One region of the Thalassotalea piscium genome, then DNA from elsewhere that is predicted to be linked to it. Evidence: predicted binding sites of a transcription regulator. Region 1 holds the regulator's gene; the other holds the start of a gene.
The links. The regulator FliA, encoded in region 1, starts transcription of late flagellar genes. The targets are predictions, from matches to a motif close to CTAAAGNTNNNNNNNNNNNNGCCGATA.
Positions count from the first base shown of each region.

Region 2: the regulator FliA is predicted to act here: its motif matches at 4,794-4,820, upstream of pomA (flagellar motor protein PomA).

Region 1 covers NZ_AP027362.1:769,545-777,635, forward strand. The annotation lists gene QUD79_RS03315 (hypothetical protein) at 1-181, opposite strand, end outside; gene flhA (flagellar biosynthesis protein FlhA) at 356-2,458, shown strand; gene flhF (flagellar biosynthesis GTPase FlhF) at 2,530-3,987, shown strand; gene QUD79_RS03330 (MinD/ParA family protein) at 4,014-4,886, shown strand; gene QUD79_RS03335 (RNA polymerase sigma factor FliA) at 4,931-5,653, shown strand; gene cheY (chemotaxis response regulator CheY) at 5,701-6,084, shown strand; gene QUD79_RS03345 (protein phosphatase CheZ) at 6,112-6,855, shown strand; gene QUD79_RS03350 (chemotaxis protein CheA) at 6,869-8,091, shown strand, end outside.
Region 2 covers NZ_AP027362.1:2,914,613-2,922,703, forward strand. The annotation lists gene QUD79_RS12825 (VanZ family protein) at 1-210, shown strand, start outside; gene QUD79_RS12830 (ketopantoate reductase family protein) at 207-1,118, shown strand; gene thiI (tRNA uracil 4-sulfurtransferase ThiI) at 1,207-2,661, opposite strand; gene QUD79_RS12840 (flagellar motor protein MotB) at 2,939-3,895, opposite strand; gene pomA (flagellar motor protein PomA) at 3,907-4,671, opposite strand; gene QUD79_RS12850 (exodeoxyribonuclease VII small subunit) at 4,979-5,224, shown strand; gene QUD79_RS12855 (polyprenyl synthetase family protein) at 5,224-6,114, shown strand; gene dxs (1-deoxy-D-xylulose-5-phosphate synthase) at 6,131-7,996, shown strand.

The DNA of each region.
Region 1 (8,091 bases):
GGTCGGCGTTTACGCCGTCAGAAAAATATGAAAAGCTTAGCAATAACTTTACTTCTATACACGTTATAGTGAATCCTTGATGGGCCGAAGCCCAACCTACACATAGAAAATATTGTAGGTCGGCGTTTACGCCGTCAGAAAGATATGAAAAGCTTAGTAATAATTGTACTTCTATACACATTATAGCGAATCATTGATGGGCCGAAGCCTAACCTACACATAGAAAATATTGTAGGTCGGCGTTTACGCCGTCAAAGCTCAACTGAAAATTTTGGCATATTAACCGTATTTCATCTTAGTTGGTCTGAATATTGCTGTTTGCTTGTATGCGTCAAAATTTTATCGTGTGTATTAAATGCAACTAGCAGCTCATTTTAATAAAATAAAACAAAAAAAATTCAGTTATTTAACTGGAATGGGAACGCCATTGTTAGTGATGGCCATCCTAGGCATGATCATTCTTCCGATGCCATCATTCTTACTGGACATTCTATTTTCATTTAATATTGCCTTATCATTGGTGGTTTTACTGATCACTGTTTATACCCTAAAGCCGCTTGATTTTGGCTCTTTTCCCGCCGTTTTATTAATTGCGACAATTTTAAGATTAGCGCTAAATGTAGCTAGTACTCGAGTCGTACTACTCGAAGGGCACGAAGGCCCTGGTGCTGCAGGGAAGGTGATTGAAGCCTTTGGCTCGGTAGTTATTGGTGGCAATTATGCTGTTGGTTTAGTGGTTTTTTTAATTCTTATTATTATTAACTTTATGGTTGTTACTAAAGGTGCAGGGCGAATTTCAGAAGTAACCGCGCGTTTTACCTTAGATGCAATGCCAGGTAAGCAAATGGCGATCGACGCTGACTTAAATGCTGGTTTTATTACTGCTGAGCAAGCAAGAGAACGTCGTGTAGAAGTAACAAGTGAAGCTGATTTTTATGGGTCTATGGATGGTGCAAGTAAGTTTGTTAAAGGTGATGCTATTGCCGGTATCTTAATTTTAGTGATTAATATTACCGGTGGGTTAGTTATTGGTATGGTTCAACACGACTTATCCTTTGATAGTGCGGTTGAAATATATACCCTGTTAACCATTGGTGATGGCTTGGTAGCTCAAATTCCTGGTTTATTACTTTCTGTTGGAACCGCAATTGTAGTTACCCGTCAAAATACTACACAAGACATGGGGCAGCAAGTTAGTAACCAGCTCGGTCAAGAAAAGTCACTGTACATTGCTGCAGGCGTTATGTTTGTAATGGGTATTGTCCCAGGAATGCCTAATTTTACTTTTATCATGTTTGCATTATTTATTGCAGGTGGGGCATATTTTAGTAATAAATTAAAAATTGCTAAAGCGTTAGAGCTTGTTGAAAAAGAACAGGCTGACATAGTAGAGTCAAAGCAGCAAGATGCTGAAGTGAAAGACTTAGGTTGGGACGATGTAAATCATGTTGACATTATAGGGTTAGAAATTGGCTATCGATTAATTCCACTTGTAGATAAAGGCCAAGGCGGAGAGCTACTCAATCGCATCAAAGGCGTAAGAAAGAAACTATCACAAGAGTTTGGCTTTTTAGTTCCTGCGGTTCATATTCGAGATAATTTAGATCTTGATCCTAACTCTTATCAAATATCACTGATGGGAGTCGCCATTGGCGAAGCTGAAATTCGCCATGATCATGACCTAGCAATTAATCCAGGTCAGGTATATGGTAAGCTTGATGGTATTGCTACTAAAGACCCTGCCTTCGGATTAGATGCAGTTTGGATCACGCAAAACCAAAGAGAGCAAGCACAGTCATTAGGTTATACTGTTGTTGATGCTGCAACAGTATTAGCGACCCATCTAAGTCAAGTGTTAACCAATAATGCTGCTCAACTACTTGGTCATGAAGAGGTGCAAAACTTACTCGATTTATTAGCGAAAAACTATCCTAAATTAGTTGAAGGATTAATTCCTGATACGCTGACTCTGGGAACAATCGTTAAAGTATTGCAAAACTTAATGAACGAAGGGGTAGCGGTTCGTGATATGCGCAGCATAGTTCAAACGTTAGTTGAGTACGGACCAAAGAGTCAAGATCCTGAAATATTAACAGCAGCAGTGCGCATAAGCTTACGAAAATTTATCGTGCAAGAGCTTGTTGGCTCTGACATTGAAGTACCTGTCATAACATTGTCGCCAGAGTTGGAACAAATGTTGCACCAGTCAATGCAAATGGCGGGAGATGATGGTGCTGGTATTGAACCTGGACTTGCTGAGCGACTACAACAGTCTTTGACTGAAGGGGCGCAGCAACAAGAAATGGCCGGTGAAACACCCATTTTATTAACGTCAGGAATATTAAGAACAGTTATGGCCAAATTTGTTAAATATACCATCCCAGGATTACGAGTAATTTCATATCAAGAAATACCGGATGATAAACAAATTAAAATTGTAAGTTCAATTGGTCAGTAGTCTGATAATTCAAACCGAAAATATAGCTAGTGTGATAAGTTTATGTGCGTGAAGCTGGTGTAGGAGTTTTTATGAAAATTAAACGTTTTGTTGCAAAAGATATGAGAACCGCCTTAATTGACATTAAGGAAGAATTAGGCGCAGATGCCGTTATCATGTCAAATAAAAAAATTCCTGAAGGTGTCGAATTAATGGCAGCTGTCGATTATAACCAAAAAGCGCCTGCAACATCGGTGCCTGAAGAAAATGAAGACAGCATACCCAATGATGTAGTTTCTATCAGTAGTCAGGCATTTCAGCCTAGTGATAAAAGTGCTAACGAGCAACCGCCGGTTGATAGTTTGTCAGCATTATTAAACCGTACGGTTCAAAAGCCCCAGACAGCAACAAATCAAAATAAGGCTAGTTCACCATCTCAGAATGTAGCAAAAACAGATAGTGATATTGAAGACCAACTTAAAAGCTTTACCGATAGACTAGAGCAAAATGCTCAACAAACACCTCAAGTTCGCTCAGCACATCATACTGATGAGGTAATGCAGCCTTCAGCGCCTCATGTAGCTAATGAGTATGCAAATCAACAGTATCACCATACTGACTCTGCTAATGAAATTGAAAAAATGCGTCAAGAGATGCACAGTATTCGTCAATTATTAGAGCATCAAGTGTCTGGATTAATGTGGCAAGATATGGCACAAAAAGATCCTGGCAAAGCTGTACTTGTAAACCGCTTAATGCAAATGGGCATCACAGAAGCATTAGCAGAGCAAGTAGCGAGTTACATTCCAAGTTCGGCCAATGAAAGTCAAGCATGGGAACATGCAAAAAACTTATTAACTCAACAGCTTAGTACCACCAGCAATGACATTATTCATAAGGGTGGTGTTGTATCGTTAATTGGTCCTACTGGCGTTGGCAAAACTACAACTATTGCAAAACTAGCAGCGAGATATGCACAAATACATGGTGCTGATCAAGTGGTTATGATCTCAACAGATAGCTACCGTATTGCGGGTTTTGAACAACTTTCCACTTATGGAAAAATTATTGGTTGCCAAGTTAAAATGGCGAAAGACGCTCAATCGCTTGATTTATTGTTGCAACAATATGCGAATAAAAAATTGGTTTTAATCGATACCGCTGGCATGGGCCAACGTGATATGAGATTAGCCCAACACTTAGCAACACTTGTAGCAAACTCACGGGTAAAAATAAGAAATTATCTAGTTCTTGCAGCTAACTCGCAACAACGGGTTATGCAAGAGAATGTTCAACGGTTTAAAAAAATACCACTAGCGGGTTGTATTTTTACAAAGCTAGACGAAAGCTTAAGTGTTGGTGAAATAGTTACCACAGCTATTCAAAATGGTCTGCCGATCGGCTATCTTACTGATGGGCAAAGAGTACCAGAAGATATTAAAGTTGCAAATGCTGAAAAGTTAGTTACTCTTGCTGAAAGAATGGCAAATAAATACAATAATCAACACGTTTCGCGACCAATGCCCATGACTTCTGCTGCAATTGTGTAATACTGATAAAACGAGAAAGAATATAGATGATCGATCAAGCGAGTGGCTTAAGAAAAATGCAAGATGCAAATCACAACAGTAGAAAAGGAAGTAACCCTGTAAAGGTTATTGCTGTTTCAGGCGGTAAGGGGGGTGTAGGTAAAACTAATATATCACTTAATACTGCAATTGCTTTAGCTCAACTTGGTAAACGGGTATTGGTTTTAGATGCCGATTTAGGCTTAGCCAACTGCGATGTTATGCTTGGTTTAAGAGTGCAGCGTAATTTATCTCATGTGTTATCAGGTGAGTGCGAGCTTGATGATGTCATTATTAAAGGTCCAGCTGGCATTAATATAATTCCTGCAACCTCTGGTACCCAATCTATGGTCGACTTAACACCAGCTGAGCATGCAGGTTTAATTCGCGCTTTTAGCGACATGAAAACTAAGTTTGATGTTTTGGTTGTTGACACCGCGGCTGGTATTTCAGATATGGTGCTAAGCTTTGCAAGAGCTGCACAAGATGTACTTCTGGTGGTATGTGATGAACCCACTTCAATTACTGATTGCTATGCTTTAATGAAACTATTAAGTCGTGACCATGGCGTATATAAATTTAAAGTTGTCGCCAATATGGTACGTAGTCCAAAAGAAGGACAGCAGCTTTTTGGAAAATTATCAAAAGTTAGTGAACGTTTTCTTGATGTTGCGCTAGAATTAGTGGGTGTCATTCCTTTTGATGAAAACATACGAAAATCTGTACGTAAGCAACAGGCTATTGTTGAAGCTTATCCAGATTCACCAGCAGCGAAGGCACTTAAACAACTTGCTGAAAAAATAGTTAAGTGGCCAATACCTCACCAAGCGTCAGGTCATTTAGAATTCTTTATCGAGCAGTTGTTAGAAAATAAATCGTAATAATCCAATAAAACTAAGTACAATCCATAAAATAGTGGTGGGTGATAGTGGCTAAAGCAAATGCTTACATTAATCAAATAGATAAAACTACTCTACTAGAGCAACATACCGTTTTAGTAAAACGAATAGCCTACCATTTGCTTGCTCGACTTCCCGCTAGTGTCATTGTTGACGATCTTATACAATCAGGCATGATTGGCTTATTAGAGGCAGCTAATAATTTTGATAATACTAAAGGCGCTAGTTTTGAAACCTTTGCTGGGATCAGAATTAGAGGTGCGATGCTTGACGAAATACGCCGTGGTGACTGGACTCCGCGCTCAGTTCATAAAAATAGCCGAATGGTTAACGAAGCAATTAAACACTTAGAAGCCGAACTTGGTCGCGACGTAACTGATATTGAAGTTGCTGAAAAACTTGATATTTCGTTAAATGAGTACCATGATATTCTTAACGAGGTAAGTACGGGAAAGATTATTGGGATTGAAGACTTAGGAGTTAGTGAAGACGCACTAAGTCAGTTAGAAGATAGAAGTAACAACAATCCTTATAGCAATATAGAGCAAATAGTTTTTAAAAAAGCACTCAGTGAATGTATTTCTACTTTACCCGAACGCGAAGCTCTAGTACTGTCGTTGTATTATGACGAAGAATTAAACTTACGAGAAATTGGTCATGTCCTTGACGTTAGTGAGTCAAGAGTAAGTCAAATCCATAGTCAAGCGTTACATCGATTAAAAGCACGTATGCAATCGTGGAAAAGTTGATTACAATATAATAAATAGAATTTAGAACTATATCCCCGGAGGGTGTCTTGGATAAAAATATGAAAGTACTTGTTGTTGACGATTTCTCAACAATGAGACGTATAGTGAAAAATCTTTTACGCGACTTAGGCTTCACCAATATTTCAGAAGCAGATGACGGTAGTACAGCATTACCTATGCTTCAAGGCGGTGATTTTGATTTCGTTGTAACCGACTGGAACATGCCAGGCATGCAAGGTATTGACTTATTAAAAGCAATTCGTGCAGACGCTAGCTTATCGCACATTCCTGTATTAATGGTGACAGCTGAAGCTAAAAAAGAGCAAATTGTTATGGCAGCTCAAGCTGGCGTAAATGGGTACATTGTTAAGCCATTTACAGCTGCAACGTTGAAAACCAAGCTTGATAAAATATTTGAGCGTTTAGGGTAAACCTTAACCGTTAATTAAGGACGTTGCATGAGTATTAATACGAGTGTCCATGTGTCGCTGGAACAGGCAAAATTATTGGTTGAATACCTTGAAAGTAATCAACAAGATAAAGCCGATGAGTTAGTCGCTGAGATACAAAATCCGATCAATACCGCGCTTTTTGCTGAAATTGGTAAATTAACGCGTCAATTACATGATTCGTTAACTAATTTCCAAGTTGATTCACGACTCAACGATTTAGCTAATGCAGATATTCCTGATGCAAAAGAGCGCTTAAACTATGTGATTAGTCGCACAGAAGAAGCCGCTAATAAAACCATGGATGCTGTAGAGTCTATTTTTCCTGTTGTTGATACTATTCAGCAGCAAATAGCTACGGTTAAGCCTTTGTGGCACAAGCTGATGCATAACGAACTTGAACTTTCAGAATTTAAAGCATTATGTGCCGATATTGACGTTTTACTAACAACAACAGAAAAAGAAACATCGCACATGCACGCCTTAATGACCGATGTATTAATGGCGCAAGACTTTCAAGACTTAACCGGGCAGGTTATTCGTAAAGTTATTGACTTGGTTAGAGAGGTTGAAGAAAGCTTAATTAACATGTTAACGGCCTTTGGATTAAACTCAGAACGAGATAAAGAAAAAAAACAACCTAAAGTGGGCGATAACTTAGTAGAAGGCCCAATTGTAAACACAGAGAATAGAGATGACGTTGTTTCTGACCAAGATGATGTTGATGATCTTTTATCAAGCCTAGGATTTTAAGAGGAATTGTTGGATGTCTTATGAAGCAGATGAAGAAATTCTACAGGATTTTTTAATCGAAGCAGGTGAAATACTTGAAAGTTTATCTGAACAACTTGTTGAGTTAGAGAACGATCCAAATAACGCAGAGTTATTAAACGCTATTTTTAGAGGCTTTCATACGGTAAAAGGTGGCGCAGGCTTTTTAGCATTAACTGAACTTGTTGATGCTTGCCATGGTGCAGAAAATGTCTTTGATATACTGCGTACCGGTAAGCGTGCAGTAACCGCAGATTTAATGGACGTTATCTTAAAGGCGTTAGACACCATTAATGAAATGTTTAGCCAAGTTCAAAATAGAGAACCTGTTGATGCTGCTGATCCCGCACTTCTAGAACAACTTCACCGTTTAAGCGAGCCAGAAGGGGCTGCACCACCAGTTGAAACTACTGTGGTTGTAGAAAATACGGTAAGTGGTAATGAATCTAGCGTTACTTCAAGTGATGAAATGTCAGAAGATGAATTTGAACGACTCTTAGATGAATTACATGGTACAAGTGCGCCAAGCACTCCTGCGGTAACTAGTTCGAATAATAGTAATGATATTTCAGATGATGAGTTTGAATCATTGTTAGATGAACTGCATGGTCAGGGGGCATTTTCTTCTGATGTGGCAAAAACACCACCAGCGACACCGGCCAATAAAGCCTCGTCTAATGATATATCTGATGATGAATTTGAATCACTGCTAGATGAATTGCATGGTCAAGGAAAGTCACCACAAACAAGTCAAAAACCAGTAACCCCCGCGCCTACAGCCGCACAAAAACCGGCAGCCGCACCTGCATCAAAACCCGCACCAGCGCCTGCAGCTAAACCAGTGGCAGCTGAGAAAAAACCTGGACAGAGTAGCGCTCCTCAAGGTGAAACAACGGTTCGTGTTGACACGCAACGCCTTGATCAAATAATGAACATGGTTGGTGAGCTCGTTTTAGTGAGAAATCGCTTAACAAGTTTAGGTATGACCAAAGAAGATGAAGAGTTGACAAAAGCTGTGTCAAACTTAGACGCAGTTACTACAGATTTACAGGGCGCGGTAATGAAAACGCGCATGCAACCGATTAAGAAAGTTTTCGGACGTTTCCCTCGCGTTGTTCGAGACTTAGCGCGTACCTTGAATAAAGACATTAAGTTAATTTTACAAGGTGAAGAGACCGATTTAGACAAAAACTTAGTTGAAGCATTAGCTGATCCACT
Region 2 (8,091 bases), 1.8 Mb from region 1:
ACATGGTTATTGAATAGCATCGCCAAACTGCCACTGATAAATTGTGTAATAACCATTAGCTTATATGCGGCATTAACAGAGTTTGGGCAGTACTATTTGGGCTTTCGCAATGGTGAAGTTAGCGATTTTTTTGCAGACTTGGTCGGTATTGCATTATTTGCCACACTCAAGTGGGCAGTATTACTATATCGTCAAAATAAACTGACATGAAAATTGTTATCATCGGCCAAGGCGCCATTGGATTACTGTGGTATCGATACTTATCGTTATCCAATAACAACAATGTTCAACTAATATGCTCTAAAAACATTACTCGCCCCCCCAAGAGATTCACTTTTACGAGTTTAGATAATAAGTCTGAGCAAATAGACCTTGTTACAGCGTCACAAGAGTCAATTAAAAGTGCTGATTTAATACTGCTCTGTGTTAAAGCATTTCAGGTTGTTGATGCAATTGATAGTGTAAAATGCACCATTAATCAAAGCGCCGTTATAGCACTATGCCATAACGGTATGGGGGTTGCTGAAAAATTACCACAGCGTATTATAAAAAAACACAATATACTTTCGATGCTGATCACTCATGGAGCAAAAGCTAACGCATCTTTTAATATCACTCATACAGGCAATGGTAAAACTGATATTGGAAGTGTTTATGGCAAGTTAAATAACCATACTAAGGAGCGGATCCTCAAAACGCTCAATAATGCGCTTCCTAATGTTTACTGGCAGCATAGTGTAAAACAACAGCAATGGGAAAAGCTTGCAATTAATTGTGTTATCAACCCAATTACTGCAATAAATAACATTAAAAATGGGCAAGTTAATAATATCGAATATAAACAGGAAATAAGTGAAACAATAGCTGAGTTAGTTACAATTGCTCAGATGGAAGGTGTTAACCTAACGAGTGAATCGCTGATAACAACGGTAAAAAAAGTCGCTTCTCTTACAGCTGAAAACACCTCTTCTATGCTCAGTGATATTTTAGCTGCTCGTAAAACTGAGATCGACAATATCAATGGCTATATTCATCAACTTGGTATTCACCACAAAATCGCAACACCACAAAATACATTTTTTTGGCAACAAGTTAACTCATTAGAAAAAAGGAAGTAGCCGTATAAAAATCTCAGTTCGTGTTAACAATTACTTAATCAACGCAACATTATTAAATACCGCGTTGATTACATGAAAGCGGGCAAGGTTATTTTCGATATACTTTCACATTTGTAAAACCATTATCAATTAAATACAGTGCTTGTAACTTACTCATAACTCCTTTGTCGCAATAAAGTAAATATTGTTTACTGTTATCTAAATCACCAAACTGGGTTGATAATTTATAAAAGGGTATATGCTTAACTTCAATACCATCTATAATTAATGGGTTTTCATCTTCTTCTTCAGGGCTGCGAATATCAACAACAATCTCATTAGCGGTAATTTCACCTACTGTTTCAACAGCTGTTATTTCTGCTTCAGTTTCCTGCCCAATATCACGCACGTCTGACACTCTCATTTGGGCAACAACCCTATCAAGGATTGAAAAATCAAAGTTTTCTTCTTCTTTCTCAACTTTCGATAGAACTGCCTTTACCGTCGGCTTTTTCGAAATAACGCCACAGTACTCAGGAATGGTTTTAGCAAAGTCTTCTGTGCCAATTTCACGAGCAATATCAATAATTTCTTGTTTATCATAAGCAACCAAAGGGCGTAAAATTAAGGTTTCAGTGACTCGGTCAATCACATTTAAATTAGTGAGCGTTTGACTTGATACTTGACCTAAGCTTTCACCCGTTACTAATGATTGAATACCTCTACTTTCAGCAATTTTAGCTGCTGCACGCATCATCATTCGCTTTAAAACAACACCCATTTGACCATTCTCAATTTTCTCTAGAATTTCAGCCACAACAGGCTCAAAATCTACCGCATAAAATTTTGTACGATGAGAAGCACCAAATTTATCCCACAAATAATAACTTACTTGCTTAACACCTACCTCGTGTGCTGAACCACCTAAATTGAAAAAGCAAAAGTGTGTACGTGAGCCTTTCTTAATCATTTGATAGCTAGCGACACCAGAATCAAAACCTCCAGACATTAACGACAGCACATCTTCTTGGGTTGCAATAGGAAAGCCACCTAAACCTTTAAACGTGTTACTAACAACATTTAGTACATTATTTTTAATTTCTAAGCGAACAGTAACATCTGGCTTTCTTAACTGAACTTTTGCACTTTCAACATGCTGGTTTAAACCGCCACCCACATACTGTTCAACATCTAATGACTTAAATTCATGCTTCCCTGTCCGCTTAGCACGAACACAAAACGTTTTATTTTCAATTGTTTTTGCATGAACTGCTAAGGTTTTTTCAAAAATGTCATGTAGATCTGTAAACTCCATTTGCTGCACTTCAAGAAAAGCAGGTACTCCAGGAATACACTTTAACGCTTCAATCAATGCCAAACGATTTTCAGGAGTATTATTTTTAGTGTTAACTTCTATATTATCCCAATTAACTCGTGTCGTTACTTGCTCATCAATACGACGCAGTACATTTTTAACGCTAGACTCAAGGATTTTAGTAAAGCGCTTGCGTACTGGGCGACTTTTAATAGTGATTTCAGCTTGTAATTTTACGATAAACTTCATGGTAATTAAGGGACCTACATAAATTATTGGCGCGAATTATACACAGTTAACACTAAATTTGGTACATGCCAATTGAATTAATGAGCTGAACACATAGTAAATATAAAGGTGTAAAGACAAGGTATTGATCGTAAGAATGGTTATTTTTCGTAACTGCTCCAGTAAATTACATCCATGTAATCACCTTTGCTATAAATCAGTGGCGCGTAATAGGTGCCTTTCAAGCTCGGCTCTACAAAGCTCATTAGAGCCTATAGTCTCAAAAACTCAACAGACCCTAATTACTGGCCTCGTTAGAAATTGAAATAGGCTCAGACACCTTTGCTTTACCTTGATTAATCGCAATTTCAACTCGTCGATTTCGGCGGCGGTTTAGCGCATTACTATTGGGCACTAATGGCCTTGTATCAGCATGACCTACAACTAACATTCGTGTAGCATCAAAATCTTGTACCTTTATTAATTCATGAGCAATTGCAACTGCACGCTTACTCGATAAGTCCCAGTTAGAACTATATAGCTCCGAGTTCATACCTTGGCTATCTGTATTACCCGACACCATTATTTCGCCTGGAATTGTGGTTAATAACTCTCCAATTTTTTGAACAATTGGCTTAAACTTAGGCTGTAAAAATGCTGAACCTGCAGCAAATGAACCATTCTCACGTATTCGAATTATCACTTGTTGTCCCAGAGATTCAAGTTCAATCGCCCCGTCTTGTATTTGCTTTTCCATTTGCTCAGCAATCTTCTTGACCAACTCATTAACTTGCTCTTTAGAAGCTTGTTCAAGTGCATCTTTTGCTTGCTGTTCAGCTTGAGCTGATTGGGAGTCATCAGTACTTTGCGATTGTCCACCTCGTTCTGCGCCACGTTGCTCTTGGCGACCACCCGCCGAGGTTTCATCACCCGCTTGAAACTCCAACATTTGCTGTGTCATTTCAACAGTTTGTTGTTGAATCACTTCAATAGGTGTTGGTTCTGGTTTACCCGGACGAAACTCTTGCGCAATAATACTAGTGCCTTTTGGAATATCTTTTACTTCAATTTTATTTTGTACACCAAACGCAAACTTCATTGAACCTGCAATTTGTTTAAACTTAAGTACATCCATTTCTGAAAAAGACAACAACAACACGAAAAAGCACATTAATAATGACATTAAATCGGCAAACGTTCCCATCCACGCGGGTAGTCCGGGTGGTGGGCATTTACATTCTGGAGGATTAGCCATAATTAATCTCGTTACTCTTCAGTGGTATTCACAACACGTTTACCTTCCGATATATAATTTTTCAATAATCCCTCAATTACTCGTGGGTTTTGCCCATCTTGAATGCCTAATACTGCATCAAGAATTAATTCTTGGTTTAACTTTTCCTCAGCAAGCCTTAGTTTTAGTTTATTCGCAATAGGGATAGCAATTACGTTAGCTAAAAATGCGCCGTATAGTGTGGTTAATAATGCAACGGCCATAGCGGGACCGATCGCTTTTGGATCATCCATATTTGATAACATTGCAACTAAACCAATGAGCGTTCCTATCATCCCCATTGCTGGTGCAACTTCAGCTAAAGCCATTAGCATACCTACACCAGTTTCATGACGTTCAGAGGTTAAATTAATATCTTTTTGTAACGTTCCTTTAACGACATCGGCATCATGCCCATCAACCAGCATATCTACACCTTTTTGCATAAAGGCATTCGATATTTCTGCTTCTTCTAATGCTAAAAAACCACCTTTACGTGCTGCATCTGCCATTTCAACTGACTTTTCAATCAGCTCTTCTGGTTGTTCAATTTTGAACATAAATGCTTTAGCAATAATCTTCCCAATCCCAAAAAACTGACCAAGAGTATAATTTGATAAAACAACAAAGGTAGATCCACAAAAAACAATCAATATAGACTGGGTATCGATAAACATGCTGATATCACCACCCAGCACCATCGCCATTACGATAAAACCAATAGCCCCTAAAATCCCCAGTAGCGTAGCTAAATCCACAAAATGTCTCCCCTATACGCTGTTTTAATAACAACCTTTGTTTTGCTTATACTTTAAATAATACAATAAGGTTTAAATATACGCGACTATATACGAATATAAAATTGATGTTGCTCTTTTATTATCGCCCATATTGTCAATAACTTAACTTATAATTAAGATTATTTTGTATTTTTCATTTTTATCACGCAATAAAGATAACTTAATGTTAGATTGACCAAAGGGCTTAGCTAAGGTAACTTTGCGCTTTAAATCCTTCTTTCCATTTATCTATAGCATCAATCGCAATATTTTGGCACTAAAAACTATGGCACGTAAAAAAATAGAAAACTTAAGCTTTGAAGAGTCTTTGAAAGAACTTGAACTAATTGTTCAAAAATTAGAAGCCGGAGAGCTTAGTTTGGAAGACTCAATGAATTTCTTTGAACGTGGACTTAATTTAAGCCAATTAAGCCAAGAAAAACTTCAAGACGCGGAACAAAAAATTCAAATGTTAATGACAGCAAATGGGCAACAAACCCTAACTGATTTCAACGTTGAAGAGAACGAGTAGTGAGCCAGCTAATCGATATAGAATATTTACAACAGCATATAGATCACTTTCTTACCAGTAAACTCGATCAACTTAATGTAAATAATGACGAATTATTAGCCGCGATGCGTTATGGGCTTCTAATGGGTGGCAAACGCATGCGCCCTTACCTTTCTTACGTCACCGCAATTACACTAAATGTTGAAAGTACAGATGCCGATGCTATTGGCGCTGCAATTGAGTGTATTCATGCCTATTCGTTATTGCATGATGACTTACCTGCAATGGACAATGATGACCTTAGACGAGGAAAGCCAACTTGCCATAAAGCGTTCAATGAAGCGACTGCAATACTTGCAGGAGACAGCCTACAAACATTGGCCTTTGATATCATTGCCAACCATGAATTTTCACCTTACGGTAAGACCAAACAAGTTAAGCTAATTCAACAACTTGCTAATGCAGCTGGATATCAGGGTATGTGCGGCGGTCAAGCAATGGACTTAGCCGCAACAGATAAAACAATTACACTAGCTGAGCTAGAAAAGTTGCATGCGTTGAAAACAGGCGCACTATTAGAAGCTTGTGTGTTGATGGTCGCTGAATGCGCTGAACAAGTGAGTGACGAAGATAAAAATCAGTTGGCAATATTTGCCCGAAGCATAGGTTTAGCCTATCAGGTTCGAGATGATATAATCGATATTACCTCTACCGAAGAAGAGCTAGGTAAACCGTGCGGTTCAGACCTTGCAGCTAATAAAAGTACTTATCCTGCACTACTGGGGTTAAAGGGCGCACAAGAAAAAGCTGAACAGTTATATCAACAAGCACTTCAAGCTTTAGCCCGTTTGCCTTACAATACACAAACTTTGTCGCAATTCGCTACATTTATAATAAAGCGAACCAGTTAACCTGGCTAATATTACTATGACTAAAAACCTTAACGACTTTCCATTGTTGTCTCAAATTGATTCGCCAAAAAATTTACGCGAATTAACCCGTTCTCAATTGCCACAGGCAAGTGATGAACTGCGTCGTTATCTTTTGAGCTCGGTAAGTAAGAGCAGCGGGCATTTTGCATCTGGCTTAGGCACTATTGAATTAACCGTTGCGCTTCACTATGTCTACAACACCCCCTTCGATCAGTTAATTTGGGACGTTGGTCATCAAGCATACCCACACAAAATACTGACGGGTCGCCGCGATCAATTACATACCATTAGACAAAAAGAAGGCTTACACCCCTTTCCTTGGCGTGAGGAAAGTGAATACGACGTGCTTAGTGTTGGCCATTCCAGCACTTCTATTTCTGCAGCATTAGGGCTTGCCGTTGCAGCAGAAAAAGAAGGAAAGAAACGTAAAGTTGTCGCCGTAATTGGTGATGGCGCAATGACGGCAGGTATGGCGTTTGAGGCATTAAACCACGCAGGTGATATTCATAAAGATATGCTGGTTATTTTAAATGATAACGAGATGTCGATCTCAGAAAATGTTGGCGCATTAAATAATCACTTAGCTAGAATGCTATCTGGCAGCTTATATACTGGGATACGTGAAGGAAGTAAGCGCATACTTAAAAATATACCTCCAATTAAAGAATTGGCAAGTCGCGCTGAAGAACATTTAAAAGGTATGGTTGTTCCTAGCACTTTTTTCGAAGAATTAGGTTTTAACTATATCGGCCCTATTGATGGCCATGATGTAAATGGCTTAGTAGATACGATTAGCAATATGCGGAGTTTAAAAGGGCCTCAGTTGCTTCATATTGCCACCAAAAAAGGTAAAGGTTATCAAGCAGCCGAACAAGACCCGATAAAATACCATGCCGTACCAAAATTTAACCCGGAAGAAACTTCCTTGCCACCAAGCAAGCCAAGCCTTCCCACTTATTCCAAAATTTTTGGTGATTGGTTATGCAGAACTGCAGAAAAAGATGAGAAGTTAGTAGCAATAACCCCGGCAATGCGAGAAGGCTCAGGCATGGTTGAATTTAGCCAGCGCTTTCCTGAAAAATACTATGATGTCGCGATTGCAGAGCAGCATGCCGTTACATTTGCTGCAGGCCTAGCCATTGGTGGTTATAGCCCTGTAGTTGCTATTTACTCAAGTTTTTTACAGCGAGGTTACGACCAATTTATTCATGACGTTGCTATTCAAAACTTACCCGTAATGTTTGCTATTGATAGAGCAGGTATTGTCGGTGCAGATGGTCCAACACACCAAGGTTCATTTGACCTAAGCTTTATGCGTTGCATTCCTAATTTAGTTATCATGACCCCTAGCGATGAGCGTGAATGCCAATTAATGTTAACCACCGGACATCAACTCAATCAACCATCGGCTGTAAGATATCCGCGAGGCAACGGTTTAGGTAAAGAGTTACCACAAATTCATGAAACTATAGAAATTGGTAAAGGAAGAATTATCCAGCAAGGTCAGCGTGTCGCAATATTAAGCTTTGGCACAATGTTAAGCCAAGCCCAAAAAGCTGCAACAATATTAGACGCGACACTAGCGGATATGCGTTTCGTTAAACCGTTAGATCACAATTTAATTGACCAACTCTGTGAAGCACATGACACTATCATAACCATAGAAGACAATGCTATTGCTGGAGGAGCTGGTTCTGCAGTTAATGAATATATTTTACAGCAAGCACGTAAAATTAATATTTTAAATATAGGTTTACCTGATCAATTTATTAAACACGGAACTCAAGAAGAAATTCATCATGAACTTGCTTTAGATTGTGAAGGTATTGTGAATAAAATTAATACTTTTTTATCGCTATAGACTGACACCAGACAGCTGATATAACCTTACACTAGTGTTGTAAAATTTCGACACTAGTGATTTTTATAACCGCAATGTATAAACTTTAACTTCTC